4 regions of the Paenibacillus jiangxiensis genome follow, and region 1 is predicted to be linked to each of the others. Evidence: riboswitches for the same ligand, from Rfam matches in the RefSeq annotation. Region 1 holds a riboswitch; each other region holds the start of a gene.
The links. A riboswitch is a leader RNA that binds a small molecule or an ion and turns the genes downstream of it on or off. The one in region 1 is predicted to bind cobalamin.
Positions count from the first base shown of each region.

Region 2: linked by a shared signal. The riboswitch ahead of ACI1P2_RS09845 ((2Fe-2S) ferredoxin domain-containing protein) and the one ahead of nikB (nickel ABC transporter permease) in region 1 are both predicted to bind cobalamin.
Region 3: linked by a shared signal. The riboswitch ahead of ACI1P2_RS05215 (FecCD family ABC transporter permease) and the one ahead of nikB (nickel ABC transporter permease) in region 1 are both predicted to bind cobalamin.
Region 4: linked by a shared signal. The riboswitch ahead of ACI1P2_RS02310 (ABC transporter substrate-binding protein) and the one ahead of nikB (nickel ABC transporter permease) in region 1 are both predicted to bind cobalamin.

Region 1 covers NZ_JBJURI010000018.1:80,051-84,262, reverse strand. The annotation lists gene ACI1P2_RS17775 (ABC transporter substrate-binding protein) at 1-545, opposite strand, end outside; gene nikC (nickel transporter permease) at 562-1,404, opposite strand; gene nikB (nickel ABC transporter permease) at 1,405-2,343, opposite strand; cobalamin riboswitch at 2,519-2,689, opposite strand; gene pdxR (MocR-like pyridoxine biosynthesis transcription factor PdxR) at 3,051-4,212, opposite strand, start outside.
Region 2 covers NZ_JBJURI010000008.1:9,716-13,927, forward strand. The annotation lists gene ACI1P2_RS09835 (hypothetical protein) at 1-227, opposite strand, end outside; gene ACI1P2_RS09840 (acyltransferase) at 236-1,009, opposite strand; cobalamin riboswitch at 1,319-1,509, shown strand; gene ACI1P2_RS09845 ((2Fe-2S) ferredoxin domain-containing protein) at 1,690-2,049, shown strand; gene ACI1P2_RS09850 (TerC family protein) at 2,315-3,091, shown strand; gene ACI1P2_RS09855 (hypothetical protein) at 3,071-3,271, opposite strand; gene ACI1P2_RS09860 (glycoside hydrolase family 30 protein) at 3,427-4,212, shown strand, end outside.
Region 3 covers NZ_JBJURI010000004.1:27,539-31,750, forward strand. The annotation lists gene ACI1P2_RS05205 (LLM class flavin-dependent oxidoreductase) at 1-944, shown strand, start outside; gene ACI1P2_RS05210 (RraA family protein) at 964-1,596, shown strand; cobalamin riboswitch at 1,799-2,001, shown strand; gene ACI1P2_RS05215 (FecCD family ABC transporter permease) at 2,225-3,310, shown strand; gene ACI1P2_RS05220 (ABC transporter ATP-binding protein) at 3,307-4,128, shown strand; gene ACI1P2_RS05225 (ABC transporter substrate-binding protein) at 4,121-4,212, shown strand, end outside.
Region 4 covers NZ_JBJURI010000002.1:100,969-105,180, forward strand. The annotation lists gene cbiB (adenosylcobinamide-phosphate synthase CbiB) at 1-412, shown strand, start outside; gene ACI1P2_RS02305 (histidine phosphatase family protein) at 443-1,087, shown strand; cobalamin riboswitch at 1,263-1,478, shown strand; gene ACI1P2_RS02310 (ABC transporter substrate-binding protein) at 1,662-2,630, shown strand; gene ACI1P2_RS02315 (FecCD family ABC transporter permease) at 2,627-3,673, shown strand; gene ACI1P2_RS02320 (ABC transporter ATP-binding protein) at 3,673-4,212, shown strand, end outside.

The sequences.
Region 1 (4,212 bases):
GAGGCGTACGGTTCACGGGTTCGGATCGTCAGGTTCTGGCCTTCGGCGCTCATCGAAGCGATCGGAACCGTGGACTTGCCTCGCGGGTTCAGGGACAGCGAGCGTTCAAATGACTTCTGTACTGCCTCTGCCGTCACCGGATGCCCATTGTGGAAGGTTACCCCTTCGCGGATATGGAATAGCCAGGTCTTATCATCCAATCGCTCCCAGCGATCTGCGAGCTTGGGAACCATCTGCATCTTCTCATCGAACTGGATGAGCGTTTCACCGATGGCCGCGCGTGTCAACGTCCAGCCGTTCCATTCCTCTGCCGGATCAAGATTTGTCCCTAACCAGAACAATGCCACATTCAGGTGCTTGCCCGCAGTTGCTTCATTTCCTGCCGCAGCAGAACCCGCAGCTCCAGCAGCTTGTGTACTCTCTGCACCGCCAGAGCCGGAATTGCCCGCTGTTCCACCACATGCAGACAGCAGCAGCACCATGAACACCCATACAGTTATACTTCCAAATCGATTCGTGTAATAAGCATTGTTCCGCCTATTCATTATATCTCCTCCCATTCTAGCGCTTATGTCTGGGATCAAGCACGTCACGCAGGCTGTCCCCCAGCAGATTAAAGATCATGACCGTGCAAAAAATAGCAAGACCCGGATAAATCAGCAGCCAGGGTGCGGTCTGCATATATCTTCGTCCTTCGTTCAACAGCGCTCCCCACTCCGGCTCTGGCGGCTGTGCGCCGAGTCCGAGAAAGGACAAACCCGAGATGGACAATAACATGCCGCCGATATCCATCATTGCCATAACGATTAGCGGCGGCAGCACATTGGGCAGGATATAGCGCGCCAGAATACGGACAGGGCGTGCCCCGCCGAGCGCAGCGGCAGTGATATATTCCTTTTGCTTATGCTGAATGACCAGACTGCGCACCATGCGGGCATATTTGGCCCACCACACGACGGAGAGTGCCACTACGGTGTGAATCAGACCGGGACCAAGCATGCCCGCAACCGCAATGGCAAAAATAATTCCCGGAAACGCCATCAGTGTGTCCGCGAGCCGCATAAACACGCTATCCACCCATTTGCCCGCATAACCTGCCAGTACGCCAATCGTCACGCCAATCGCAGCAACAACCACGACTAAAACGAAGGTCATGAGCAAGGAGGTCCTTGCTCCGTACAGCACCCGTGACAGCACACAGCGTCCCAGTTGATCCGTTCCCAAGGGGTACTGCCTGTCCGGCGGCTGCAGCACCTTCGTGAAGTCCGTTGCAAGGGGATCATGTGGAGCCAATAAAGGGGCGAATATCGCCAGCATCAGCCATAGTCCGGCCAGTCCAAACCAGATGGAGAATAGCCGCTGCTGTATCCATAACTGTGCCAGCTGTTGTATCAGCATTCTCATCTACACGTCCTCTCCAAGTCTAAGCCGCGGGTCCCGTATATGAGTCCAAACGTCCACGACCAAGTTAATAGATACATAGATGACGGCCATCCAGATGACATAACCCTGAATCAGCGGATAATCGCGTGCGATGATCGCCTCCAGCGCCAGCTGACCCACGCCCGGCCAGCCGAACACACTCTCTATGATCGCTGCGCCGCCAAGTAAAGCGCCTGCAGACATCCCAAGCAGCGTCATTAGCGGCAGCAGCGCATTCGGCAGAACATACCGCAGCATGACCGTGCCCTCCCGCACACCACGCGCCCTGGCCCCGATCACATAATCCTGGGACATTTCCTCCAGCAGCACCGTGCGAATCTGCCCGCTATACTGCGCAATCAACGGCACAGCCAGCGTGCAGGCCGGGAGGATCAGGCTGCGGACTCCTGACCGTCCCATGACCGGCAGCAGCTGCAGCCTGACTGCGAAGAGCAGCATTAGCAGCAGTCCCAGCCAGAAGCTCGGCATGGACAGCCCTGCAAAGGAAAACACACGGATGAAATAGTCCTTCGCACGATTCGGCTGCTTTGCAGCTGTCATTCCCAGCGGAAAGGAGATCAGCACCACCAGCAGCAGAGCGGCACCGGCAAGTTCCAGCGTAGCAGGCATTCTGGACAGCAGGACCTCTGTCACCGGATATCCGTATTTATAGGACATGCCAAAATCACCGGTCAGCGCATGCAGGACCCATGAGCCATACCGAACAAGGAAAGGCTCGTCCAGCCCCAGCTCCGTCCGCACCTGTGCGACCAGTTCCTCTGAGGGAGTAACTCCTGTAGACATCAGCATCAATCGTGCAGGGTCACCCGGCGACAGGTAGGTGAGCAGGAAGGTCAGGAACGAAATGCCCAGCAGCACGGCGGCCAGTTGGAGCAATCTTTGGACAATATATCGGCTCACGCCATTCGCCGTCCTTTCCTGAGGGTAGTAAATACTGCTGCATAACAGCATGTTGAAAATATACAAGCAAAAAGAGCGACTTCTCCCGCATAAAAACGGAAAAAAGTCGCTCCAAATAGACTGATTTTCAATGAAAATCGGACTCTTGTAACACCTTCCTATCTCCCGTAGGCATTGCCGTGTTGTTGAACGGGCAGGTCTCCTGGCTCCAGAATCATCATCCTTGCAGCGGCCTTCCCGGGTTATAACCCAGTGACACTTGCTGCGACTCCTCTGTTACAGTGGCGGGACCGCGCCGGTATTGCACCGGACTTCCCTTTTAAGCAGCCATCCTTGTAGAGGGGGTTCAAAAAGTCATCTTTTGATCACGAAGTAAGTCAGGAAGCGGACTCGACATCGAATCTTGAATTCAGCCGGGACTAAGCGGATGCTTCCGAAGTATGTTTCCTGCGGAAACATTTCAGGTGCTCACGTACCCAACGTACGCTCCGCTCCTCAGTCCCTAGCTTCATTCAACCTTCTCGGTGCTAAAAACCTGACTTTTTGAACACTCACTTGTAGATGGGGCACCCAGTTCCATATATGATTGTTGATAATAAATGAAGCCATGATCAGCATGCTTGCATTACATAACACTGCGCATCCTCTTGGCATGCTCCTTCAGTATAACGGGCGTGCATGGAATGGGCAAAGCTTTTCTGCTTCTTTCAGCCTTTTAACCCAAGCTTGACCGTTTCGGTAAATTGATGCAGTCTGCGCAGACCCTCGTCAATCTCTTCCATCGTCAAGTTCCCATAGCCGAGAACCAGCCTGCCTGGGTAGGCGCCTTTGATTTTTGCATAGTCTTCAAAGGTGCCGATCTGCACGCCGTACGATTCCAGCTGGCGCCAATCGGCATCCCCATATTCCCCGGGAGGAAATGCGAGCTGTACGTGCATACCAGCCTCATCCCCCAAAATCCGGACTTCATCCTTAAACAGTTGACGAACCTTCTTTTCCAGAAAAATACGTTTCTTTCTATAGAGTGCCTTCATTTTGTGGATATGCCTTTCGAAATGGCCGTCATTTATGAAGCGGGCCAGGGCTGACTGGGTAAAACCGGAGGAAGTCAAATTCATATCGCACTTCGTTTGCAGCACCTGATCCATGATGGCTGGCGGCACGATCAGAAAGCCGATCCGCAGCGCCGGTGACAAGGTTTTGCTGAACGTGCCGGCATAAATCACCCGCGAGGGGGCCAGCGTCTGCAGGGGCGGAACAGGGTTCCCCTGATAGCGAAATTCGCTGTCATAATCGTCTTCCACAATATAATGTCCCGTCCTTTCGGCGAGTTCTACAGCTTCTTGCCTGCGTTGCAGGGAAAGAACACTGCCTGTCGGGAATTGGTGGGAAGGTGTGATAATGATGAATCCCTGGGGGGCCGTAGGAGGGATATCATTTATCACCAGCCCTTCACGATCCACTGAAACGGGATGAATATCATAGTTTAACCGCCCAAAAATATCGCCGGTAAACCCAATCGTTGGATCTTCAATATAAACCGTTTGAAATTGACCGGAGAAAGAGGAGGCAAGCAGCAGTATGCTGTTCGAGGTGCCTGAAGTGATGAGGATATCATCCGGGCTGCAGCGGATACCCTTGGCACGGTACACATAACGTGTTATAGCTTCCCTCAACGCTTTATTGCCCCGGCAATCGCCATAATCAAAAATGTGGTCCATTTCATAGCTCATGATTTCCCGTACATATTTACTCCATAGCCTGCGCGGAAAATGCCGCAAATCAGGAGCGCCCGGATCAAAATCAATTTCATGGATGACAGGAGCTTGGATGGCGGCCGCAGCCGCTTCTTGCGCAGTCAGCCGGACA
Region 2 (4,212 bases), on a different contig from region 1:
TGGAGCAGCCAGGCCGTGCCGGTTTGCGGCGAGAAATGACGGTACAGCAGCAGAACGAGTGGGTGCAGCAAATACACGCCGAATGAAACCGAGCCCAGCTGCGCCAGCCCGCGCCCAAGGGCGAAACGCCCCTGATGGTATACCACGGAGGCGATTTGCAGCAGTACAAGTACGCTTAGCGAAGCGTAAATGTTGTACAGCAGCTCGTAAAGAAGCGAATTGTACAAAACACCGTTCAGACCGTCTCATACCAGATGTACACATGGGCCAGCCCTACCGCCAACCATAGAGTCCAGAGGAGGCCCCAGACAGCGATTCGTGTTCCTGAAGCATGTTCTTTGCGCACAATGAGCCATTGTTTGATTTTCGGATAGTAGATGCCGAGCGCAGAGCCGAGCATGTAATATGCCATGTAAGAAAGTACCCAGCTGCCGCGGTTCTCCACCTGAAAGTAATACTTGTTGGCGATCACAAAAGCCCACTGCAGCACAAAGCCAATCACAACCGTCCAGCTGCGCAATCTGCGAAACCTTTTGAACAGCCACAGGAACAGCGGGAACAGCAGATAAAACTGCGCATTTATAAATACAAAGTACAGATGGGTGTAGGCCTTGCCGGTAACAAGCTTGGTGAAGAAGGAGCGGATCAGTTCTCCCGCATCCATGCCGGGGCCTCCAGCGGATGCCTGCAGCAGGCCGAAATAAATCAAAGAAAAAACGAAATACGGCACCAGGATATACAACAGCCTTTGCTTATAAAAATGCTTGATCAAACTGCTGCTGAGCGGCCGGTCCAAATAGTTGTAAAAAAGCACAAATGCGCTAAGCGCAATAAACGTGGATGTTCCGAATTTCAGGAAGATGTTCAGAAAGTTATAGAAGAAATAATAGTGAGATCCAGTCAATTGCAGTGTGGCAGACGACGTAGAATGGACTATAATGACTCCCATAATCGCAAATGCCCTGACAACCTGCAGCTCAGGGACTTTTTCTTTCTTAGCAGTGCTCATACACGAATCATGTCCTTTCGGTTTCTAAGTGCCATTTCATTAAAACGCATTTTTCTGAAATGTAAGAAAGAATTTACTGGAAATTTGCTGAAAGGTTCTTTGTAGACCTAGATGGATATGCAACCGAAAATAAAGGCCGAAGACTTGACAACCAGTAGTTGAAAATTGGATTGACCATAAGTAAGGATACAAAATGTATTTAACGATATCGTATTCTATTTGTTTTGTAGGGAGGAGATGAGCAAAGCTGTACAACAGTCAGTTCAGTGAGTCCGTATAAATGCTCGTCATTCTGTCCCGGGTCCGTTATAATGGAAGCATCTCGCAGGTGCCCCGGCCGTAAGGCAGGGGTTAAAAGGGAATAGGGTGAAAATCCCTAGCGGTCGCGCCGCTGTAACCGGGGAGCCTCCTTCCATACATGTCACTCAGCATTACTGGGGAAGACGGAAGACAGGCGCCGATCCGGGAGCCAGAAGACCTGCCTGCAGGTTCGCATCAGCCCTTCGCGGTTAAGGAACGGTGTACATAATATGGAGATCGGGACCCGTATGTGGTCTGCGGTCTGTTCTCTTATGTACTCTTGCCCTCTGCCTTTTGCGGTCTGAGGGCTTTTTTGGGTCAACATGAAGCCGGACACGGAGAGGCTTATGCGAGATCACGGTGCATGGGAGAGGATATGAATGGAGCAAGTGGCAACGAAAAGAAGAGTGCTCGGCCAGGTTATGATCTGCAACGGCTGCTGCTGTGGTCGGACAGAGAAGGGAAAACCGGGCATCCCGCTCGACAGGCTGAAGAGCAGATGGAAGGAAGAGAAGCTGCTTAAGAGCATCCAGCTGACGGTAACCGGCTGTCTTGGTCCTTGCGATATTGCCAATGTCGTATCGATTCAGACGCCGGATGGTCCGGTGTGGTTCGGTGGTATTAAAGAGGAAGACCTTTATGATGAATTACTGGAATGGGCGATCGCCTCGCGGGATCAGGACAAGCTGCTGGAGCTGCCGGCCAATCTTCTGCCTTACCGGTTCGAGCGTTTTCAGTAAAGTAACAAAATATGAACAACACAAACCTGCCGCTTTAAGGTGGGTTTGTTGTGTTGGCTGGGACACGGTTTCAGCTTCGGGCATGATATCTTCTTTTTTATATATTTAATGAATGAAACGAGCCATAACTTGACAGCGTAAATAGGGAAGGGAATGACGGTACAACTAAAGCCGGATCAAAATCCTCTGTTTTAACCGAAACTTAGGTTTAAAGCGGGAAGTTTGTCGTAATGAACATACTCTTAATAAGAGAGGAGAAGTACTGTTGGAATCCATTTGGCTGGAGTATGCATGGGCATTACTGATTCTTATTGCATTGGAGGGTTTGCTATCGGCGGATAATGCCCTGGTGCTGGCGGTTATCGCAAAGCATTTACCGGAGGACCAGAAGAAGAAAGCCATCAATTATGGGATCATTATGGCTTTTGTTTTTCGCTTTGTCGCACTGTTTGCGATATCGTTTATTGCCAACGTCTGGCAAATACAGGCGATCGGGGCTGCTTATCTGCTATACCTGGGGTTAAAGCACATCATCAAAGCACGTTTCGGCAAGAAAAACGAGAATATTCGCGAGGACGTAAAGAAAGATGCGGCAGGAAAAGGCTTTTGGCCAACCGTAGGAAAAATTGCTATTGCGGATCTCGCCTTTGCGATTGATTCCATTCTTGCTGCAGTGGCTCTGGCACTGGGGCTTCCCGATTCACCGCTTGGGGATTTCGGTGGTATGGACGGCGGACAATTCATCGTTGTATTGCTTGGCGGAATCGCCGGGCTCGTCCTGATCAAATTCGCGGCCACATGGTTTGTAAAACTGCTCGCTCAACGGCCAGCACTGGAGACCACGGCTTATGCAATTGTGGCATGGGTCGGTGTCAAACTCGCCGTGATTACTCTGGCTCATGAAGATATTGGTGTGTTGGATCATCATTTCCCGCATAGTACAGGCTGGACCCTTGTCTTTTATGGTGTCTTGGTTGCGATAGCACTTCTCGGATGGTTTGCGCCATCGAATAAAAAACAGTCACAGACAGATCTGCCATAGATTCAACCTTTCGGTAAAGCGTTTGGCAGAATAAATTGCCCCTGTTATAATGAGTTCACATCCGTGCTGGTTCAGCGCGGATTTTTTTTGCAGCAAAGCTTCTTGCCATGCGACGAAATCACCTTGGATTTGGGCAAATTTCACGCGGTTTAGATCATCTGTTTTTCCCGGCTTCTGCATTAAAATTAGATCAAGCTAAAGAACGACGCCATGCTTGTAAAGCCACAAAAGAAATGGGCTAACATAGCAGCGGCGCCCACTTGATCTAACCGGGAGGACAGGTTATGACAAAGAAAAATATCCGCTGGATTTCGACTTCACAGCAGCATAGATGGATGGAGAAAGAGGCCTCTGAAGCCCCGGGCGTGTCCACCAATCTGGAGCTGACCGGGGAACTGTTTCAGGAAGTGGACGGTTTCGGAGGATGCTTCAACGAACTGGGATACGTGGCATTGCAGCATTTAAGTGATGAAGACCGCAGACAGGTCTTTCACTCGCTGTTCCATCCGGAGGGAGAGCACCGGTTCAGCATCTGCAGGCTGCCCATCGGTGCAAGTGATTACGCACTGGAATGGTACAGCCATAACGAAACGGACGGCGACCTGACGATGGAGCATTTCTCCATTGAACGGGATCGTAAATATCTCATTCCATATATTAAAGAAGCGATGCAATTCAATCCGGACCTGAAGCTTTTTGCCTCTCCATGGAGCCCGCCGACGTGGATGAAATCTCCCAGAGCCTATAATTACGGAACACTCCGCTGGGAAAAGGATATTTTGCAAGCATATGCGCTCTATTTTGTGAAATTTGTGCAGGCTTATCAGGAAGAAGGCATTACCATCCACCAGATTCATGTGCAAAATGAGGTCATTGCAGACCAGAAGTTTCCGTCCTGTGTCTGGACTGGCGAGCAATTAAAGGAGTTTATCCGCGATTATCTGGGCCCTGCTTTTGCAGAGCATGGGCTGAACACGGAAATATGGCTGGGTACGATCAATGCTCCCGATCCGTGGGAAGAGCTGATCAAGAAAAGAACGACCGACTTTGATGACTATGCCTTCACGGTGCTGAGTGATCTTGAAGCCTACAGATATATTACCGGCGTGGGCTACCAATGG
Region 3 (4,212 bases), on a different contig from region 1:
CGTCCACGCAGGAAGCGGCCCGCAATTTCTCCGCACAAGACCACCTGGAGCACAGCCTGCGGTATGAGCGCGCAGCTGAATTCGTAGAGGTTGTGAAAGGACTGTGGGACAGCTGGGAACAGGACCCATACATTGTAAACAAGGAGACCGGGGAATACATCGACAAGCGCAAAGTACATGAGCTGAATCATAAGGGCAAGTATTTCTCCGTCAAGGGTCCGCTCAATGTAAGCCAGAGTCCGCAAGGTCATCCTGTCATCATTCAGGCGGGTTCATCCGGCCCCGGTCAGGAATTGGCCGCACTGATTGGAGAGGTGGTATTTACTGCGCAGCAGAGCTATGAGGATGCACAGAATTTCTATAGCAGCTTGAAAGAATTGCTTCCGAAATATGGCCGGTTGCCGGAGCATCTTCATATTCTTCCCGGGTTGTTCCCTGTCATTGGAGCAACGGAGAAGGAGGCCAGGGAGAGATACGAGGAATTGCAAAGCTTTATTGATGATTCCCGGGCCTATGATACTTTGGAGGAACGCTTTGAATATGATCTGCGCGGTTACTCCCTGGATGATCCCGTTCCGGATATCCCGGAGTCGAGCGGCCGCAAGAGCAGGCCTCAGCTGCTGATGAAGCTTGCCAGGGACAAGGGGCTGACCTTGCGTCAATTGTTCCGTGAGGTAGCGGGAGCACGCGGACACCGGATCGTGGTTGGGACGCCAATTCAATTGGCTGACCATATTCAGCAGTGGTTCGAAGGTTATGCGGCTGACGGCTTCAATATTATGCCTCCTTATATGCCGGGCGGATTTGATGATTTTGTTGACGGGGTCATTCCTGAGCTGCAGAACCGCGGACTGTTCCGGACCGAATACGAAGGGAGCACGCTGCGGGAGCATCTCGGTTTACCTGTGCCCGCGAACCGTCATTCAACCGTGTCCACCTCATAAAATATTAGGAGAGAAGAAAATGTCCGATATCGATAACATTTTTCAAGGATTGCCGACGACATGCATTTCGGATGTCCTGGGTGGATTGACGAATCTGGATTATGCCATCAAACCCATCGATCATCAGCACAAGATCGCCGGGAGGGCATTTACGGTAAGTATTCCTGCCGGGGACAATCTCGCCGTTCTGCGGGGGATTCGGGAGGCCCGGCCGGGAGATATTCTTGTCATCGCCGCACAGGGGGACACACGCCGCGCTGTCGCGGGAGATTTCGTCGTGGGACTCGCTCAGACCTTCCAGCTTCAGGGATTGGTGGTTGACGGTGTCATTCGGGATATTGAAGGGATCCGCAGCTTGAATTTCCCTGTCTTCAGCAAAGGAGCAACGATCGCCTCAGGCAATAAATACGGAGGTGGGCATACCAATATCCCGGTCTCTGCAGGAGGGGTTAGCATCCGGCCAGGGGACTGGATTATCGGGGATATCGATGGCGTAGTTGCGGTTCCTGAGGAGCAGGCTCAAGCTGTGGCAAAGGCAGCCAGAAACAAGCTGAACCAGGATGAAGAACGAAGTTTGGCTATTTGTGGAGACCAAGCTTCAGCCAGACTTTATTTGGACAAAGTGCTTGGAACCATTCCGAATCCCGGTTAATCCATATATCCTATACAGATTATAAGAAAGCCTTTCTTGGAAATGAGGCGCGAGCAGCCGTTCCGAAGGAAGGCTTCTTGTTTTGCCCATGATTGCAGAAGCCGCTCTCATTACAAAAGTCAATTGATTTGAGGCAAAGAAAGTGCCGCACTTCAATGGACAACCGCTTCTATACATGCTACCATTATATTGATTTTTTATATTATATTTTAAAAGAGCAGGTGACGAGGTGTGTGAAAACGCAGCCTTGTCTTAAAAGGGAAGCCGGTGCAAATCCGGCACGGTCCCGCCACTGTAAGCGAGGAGCCGGTCTGCAAGTTCATGGTCACTGTCGTTGTTCGATGGGAAGACCGCAGACGGCGAAGATCCGCAAGTCAGGAGACCTGCCTGCTTCTTGTATTGTCACAAACCTACGCGGATAGGGGGTGGCCGGCACGGTTCACGATGATGTCGTCGGGCTTTTCTTACTGCTGCTTTCATTTCCTGGCAAGGTGATGAAACTGGCAGGCTGGAAACGGCCCTGCGCTTTTCACTGATCCAGTACAGGCACTCTCATAAACTTGAGGGTGCTTTTTTGCTGTGCATTCTTATAATCTCCTTTTTAGCACAAAGGAAGGAAAGGAGTTCAATGAACGAACAACAAAATGGAGGACTCGGGGCTAAACCGGCATGGTTTGTGGTTCATTTGTTCGCATGGACGGTTGTTCTGACCGCTTCCATTACCATCGCTGTTATGCTTGGACCCGTACAGATTCATCCTGTACAGGTGTGGAACATCGCCTTTTCCCATCTTCCTCTCCTGGATAGCTGGATGGATGGATCGTGGACGAAAGCGCAGGAGCATATTGTGTGGAATATCCGATTCCCCAGAGTTCTGCTGGGCGCTGTCATTGGAGCCGGATTGGCTGTTGCAGGAGCCGCTATTCAAGCACTGACACGAAACTCGCTGGCTGATCCCTACATCCTGGGCGTTTCTTCAGGAGCATCCACAGCGGCGGTGCTTGTGATTATTTTCGGCGCCTTCCGCTTTCTCGGGATATACGCGTTGCCTCTTTCTGCATTTGCAGGCTCACTGCTTGCTATGGTGCTCGTGTTCGTACTGGCCAAGGTCGGTGGAGAGATTTCAACAACGAGATTGCTGCTGTCCGGTATTGTCACTTCCATGATGCTGTCAGCCGCCACCAACTTTATCGTTACATTGGCCCCCCATGCGGACGGTATCCGCTCCGCAATGTACTGGATGATGGGCAGTCTGACCGGTGCGAAATGGGAGCATCTGACCGTCCCGGCCCTTATCGTTGCTGTGGGAGCTGCACTGCTATTGTCCCTGCACCGTTCGCTGAATTCCCTGCTGATGGGGGAGGAGGCGGCAGTGACGTTGGGAGTCAACATTGCCGCTTTTCGTATTTTACTCGTCGTTATTGCAGCCCTGGTGACAGGCACGATTGTCTCTGTAAGCGGTTCTATCGGCTTCGTCGGGTTGATGATTCCACACATCGCGAGGATGATGACCGGTTCAGATCACCGCCGGGTACTGCCGTTAAGCATGCTGTTTGGCGCGATATTCATGATCTGGGCTGATGTGGCCGCACGGCTTGTGCTGGCACCGGAGGAGCTGCCGATTGGTATCGTTACAGCCTTATGCGGAGGGCCGTTCTTCATCTGGCTGCTGCGCAGAAGTACATACTCATTTGGTGGGGGGGACGGTAAATGAATGTGTCGGTTGAAGAAGTCTCCTACAGTGTGCAGGATAAACAACTGATTGATTCAGTTTTGCTGCATGTACGGAAGGGCGAGCTTGTCGGGCTGATTGGGCCAAACGGCAGCGGGAAATCAACTCTTCTGAAAAATATTTACCGTGTCCTGCAGCCCGATTCCGGCCGGATTTCGATTGACGGACAGAATTTGCATTCCATATCGCATAAAGAGACAGCCCGGCAGATCGCAGTAGTCAGCCAGGAAGCGCCGGTCGCCTTCGATTTCTCCGTCAAGGACATGGTCATGATGGGGCGTAATCCTCATAAAAAGTGGTATCAGCCGGATAGCGGGGAGGATCTGAGGCTGGTGGAGCAGGCGCTGGAACGTGTCGGATTACTGCAGGACGCGGGCCGCAGCTTCTCAACCCTATCGGGTGGAGAAAAGCAGCGTGTTTTTATCGCGCGGGCGCTTGCACAACAGGCCAAATTTCTCATCCTGGACGAGCCTACCAATCATCTGGATATCAAGCATCAGCTGCAAATCATGGATCTGGTAAAAGGGCTTAACATCACTTCATTGGCGGCTCTGCATGATCTCAACATCGCGGCCTGCTACTGTGACCGCCTGGTTGTCATGAAGGATGGTAAGGTGATTGTAACCGGGACACCGGAGGAAATCCTCACGCCCAGGCTGCTGTTTGCCATTTTTGAAGTAGCGACTGAAGTCGTCAGGCATCCAATGACAGGCAAACCATCCATAACATTTCTGCCAGAGATGAGTGAAATGGAAAATATCAGTCCAAATGATTGGACAAGCGGAGGAAGCCATGATTAAGTTTAATAGATTATTCAGACTGTGCATGGTTGGCACAGCGTTGATTTGCCTGCTGTCTGCGTGCGGCAATGCTACTCAGGAAGC
Region 4 (4,212 bases), on a different contig from region 1:
CAAAAATGAAAAATACCTCCACTTGGGCTGGGCGTCGGCAAGGCTTGACGATGCGGCCAATTACATTCCTGCGCGGCTGACGGCGGTGCTGCTTGTCAGTGCGGCGTGGCTGAAGAGGCAGGAGCCGCTTCGCAGCTGGCGGACGGTACGGCGTGATGCACGGCTGCATCCGAGCCCGAACAGCGGTTTCCCGGAATCAGCGGTCGCGGGCGCGCTTGGCGTCAGACTGGGCGGGTACAATGTATACCATGGGGTACGCTCCTTTAGGGCCTATATGGGGGATCCAATCCGACCGCTGGAAGCGGAGGATATCAGGCGGACAACCGCGCTGATGTTCCTCTCTTCCTGGCTGTTCGTCCTGCTGTGCGTGGCAGCCGGAGGAATAAGGTGGATCGTGATTTTGTCGCAATGACAAGTCCGATTCTGTGGGGAGGTATGGAAAATGAGCAGCAATGCGCTCCTTGAACTGAATTTAATTCTGGTCCGGCATGGGACAACGCAGTGGAACCGTGAGAAGCGTTATGTGGGACATGCCGATCCGGGGCTGCTCCCGGAGGCGAAGGGTGAGCTGAGGCCGCTTGGGCAGCGGCTGCACGGGATGTGTTTTGCCAGAGTGTACTGCAGTGACCTCCGCCGCTGTATAGAGACACTGAGGCTGGCTGCGCCGCAGCTTGCGGCTGAAGCTGTCCCGGACGTCAGGCTGCGTGAGCTGGATTTCGGGGAATGGGATGGCGAAACTTACGAATCACTTAAAGATATGCAGCTGTACAGGTCCTGGCTGGATGATCCGCGCCGTGTCACTCCGCCCGGAGGTGAGAGTCTGGAGCATTTTGAGGACAGACTGACCGGCTTTCTAAACTCTCTGCGGGAGAAGGTTCTGCCGGGGGAAGAGAGTGATGCGGAAGGAATTCCTGCCGTACTGGCTGTCACCCATGGCGGCGTGATCCGTCAGCTGGCTGCGCTGACCGTGCCCGGTCTGGACTTCTGGTCCATTCAGCTGCCGCCCGCCGGCATGGCCGGGCTGCGTCTAAGATATGAGGATGGGCGCATTACGGGAAGCTGGCTGAGAAACATCTCATTTCCCTAACCCCGGCATTGCCTGCCTAACCCTGAATTGGGCCGCCAAATTCCGGCCTGGCCTGAATCGTTCACAAATTTGTAAAGTCCATTCCGGCGGGTTTTCCTTGATTTGACGGCAGACTTGCTGGTTGTTCGGGTTGTACAGCCGTCTTTTTTCACCTATAATCACTTTGAAAATGATTAAAGTTAACAGCAGACCAGGTCAGAGCGGCGGTGGATACCTGCGAATTACGCCGTTCTGTTAAAAGGGAAGCCGGTGCAATTCCGGCACGGTCCCGCCACTGTGAAACGGGTATGGACGGCGATACGCCACTGCCGCGGCTGAAGCCGCGGCGGGAAGGCGCCGGCCTTGAGCAATTCCCGTAAGTCAGGAGACCTGCCCGGTCCGCTTAGACCGTCGCTCCTTCGAGGAAAGGATGGCGGGTTCGCGGCTATGAATCCGTGGGCACGGCACATGCCTGCCGTGGATATCGGCTGGCGCAGAGCCCGGTCCTCTCATGAGGGCCGGGCTCTCTTTTGCACAGCCGGAATATACAGAAGAAAAGGGGAGTAACACTGTGACCAGATCAATAAAGAATTGGATGCCCGTGCTGCTGGCACTGATGCTGACTGTGGCGCTTGCTGCATGCGGGAATCAAGGGGCAGGCAACGAGGCTGCAGGAGACAGCGGCGCTTCGCCGCAGCAGACGGCACCGGCGGAAGAGGCGGGTGCTACGGTTTATCCGTTGACCGTCAAGGATGCGACCGGACAGGAGTTTACTTTTGAGAAAGCTCCGGAGAAGGTGATTTCCGTATCCCCGGCCGAGACGGAGGCGCTGTTCGCTCTTGGATTGGACAAGGAAATCGTCGGTGTATCGGATTATGACGATTACCCGGCAACGGCCAAATCCAAACCGAAAATGGGTGGCATTACAAAGCCGAATGAAGAGGCCATTATCGCTGCCCAGCCTGACATTGTTTTTACAGGCATATCGATGAGTGAAGAGGCCGTCAACAAGCTGCGCGAGCTGGGCATTACCATCTTCAAGACCGATCCGAAGACGGTAGAGGACGTCATGAATAACATCACCCTGTATGGCAAAATTATGGACCGCCAGAAAGAAGCAAAGTCAATTACCGATAAAATGAAGGCCGATATCGCCGAGGTGCAGGAAGGTGTTAAAAATATCGGCGAGGACCAAAGATTGCGGGTTTATGTTGAATTTTCGCCAGGCTGGACGGTTGGCAAGGGTGAATTTATGGACGAGCTGATTAGTCTGGCAGGAGGAGAGAACATCGCTTCCGACACGGAAGGCTGGAACCAGATCAGCGAAGAGAAGGTCATCGCGGCTAATCCGGATGTCATCCTGTACAGCAAAAGTGTGGTGGATGAGAATGGCCGGACCCTGGAGCAGATCATCAAAGGACGTGACGGCTGGAGCCACATCAATGCAATTCGCAACAACCGCGTGTTCGGTCTGGACGACAACCTGCTCAGCCGCCCGGGGCCGCGTGTGACGGAAGGGCTCAAGGAAGTGGCCAAAGCCATCTATCCAGAAATTTTTAAATGAACCGCAAGCTTACCGCTTACGGGCTGGCCGGATTCGTTCTGCTGATCCTGACCGTACTGATCTGCCTGGGCATCGGCTCAGTACGGCTGCCTGTCCAGCAGATCGCGGGCATTCTGATGCACCGCCTGCCGTGGGCCGGGGCATATATAACGCCGTTCTGGGACGCTCCTACCGAGCAAATTATTGTTAACGTGCGCCTGCCGCGCGTTCTGCTCGGCATGCTGACTGGTGCGGCGCTTGCGCTTGCGGGCGCAGCCTTCCAGGGGGTGCTGCGCAACCCGCTAGCTGATCCCTTTACTCTTGGGGTATCGTCGGGCGCGTCGGTCGGAGCGGCATTTTTGATTTACTGGGGACTCCAGTATTCATTTTTCGGCCTCTGGACCCTGCCGCTGGTGGCTTTCACTACAGGAATCCTTACTTTATATGTTGTGATCCTGCTGGCAGGGGAAAACGGAAAAATTCCCACCCAAAGCCTGATCCTTTCAGGTGTGGTCATGCAGTCCTTTCTGGGAGCGGTAGTCTCTTTGCTGACCGCCATGTCCAAGGAGACCGTCAATGAAATCCTGTATTGGACGATGGGCAGTCTCAGCCTGAAGGGCTGGGCGTATCCGGGCATTATTCTTCCTTACGTCATGCTCGGGCTGGTGTTCCTGTGCAGCAAAGCCCGTGTATTGAACATGCTGGCGTTAGGAGAAAGGCAGGCCGCATATATGGGCGTAAATGTGGACAGGACGAAGCTGTGGGTGCTGATAGCGGCGACTTTTCTGACGGCGGCGTCGGTATCTGTCTGCGGGGTGATCGGCTTTGTGGGGCTCGTTGTGCCGCATATGATCCGCCTGCTGACCGGACCGGACTACCGGCTGATCATTCCGCTGTCCGCGCTGGGAGGCGCCATCTTCATGGTATGGGCGGACACGGCCGCACGCACGCTGCTGGCACCGACGGAAATTCCGCTCGGGGTCGTTACGGCATTTGTGGGAGCTCCGTTCTTCGCTTACCTGCTGCAGCGCAATAAGAAACAGCGGAAAGGAGAGCTGTCGTGATGGGCACCCAATTCAGGGCAGCCAACGTGTCGGGGGTGCATAAAACCTTTGGCCGGGTGCAGGCGTTATCCGATATCAATTGGGGCGTTACCGCCGGAGAGTGGTGGGGGATCGTCGGCCCGAACGGGAGCGGCAAATCAACCCTGATCCGGCTGCTGTCCGGGGTGGACAGGCCTGATGCTGGAATCGTTCACATTCAAGGCCGGGACGCGGCTGCCTACGGACGCAAGGAGCTTTCGCGCATTGTCGCCGTGCTGCAGCAGGAAGGAGTGCCTCCGGTCGGGTATTCGGTCAGGGATGTCGTGGAAATGGGCAGATATCCTCATCTGGATTGGGCCGGCAGGGATGCTGACACAGATATCGTTGAACGCGTGCTGGATCAGCTTGGGCTTGCGCCCTTAGCCGAACGGAGGCTGGACGAGCTGAGCGGGGGTCAGCGGCAGCGGGTGGCGCTCGCCAAAGTGATGGCCCAGGACCCGCAGATTCTGCTGCTGGATGAGCCTACGACATACCTCGATCTTCATTATCAGCTCCAGTTC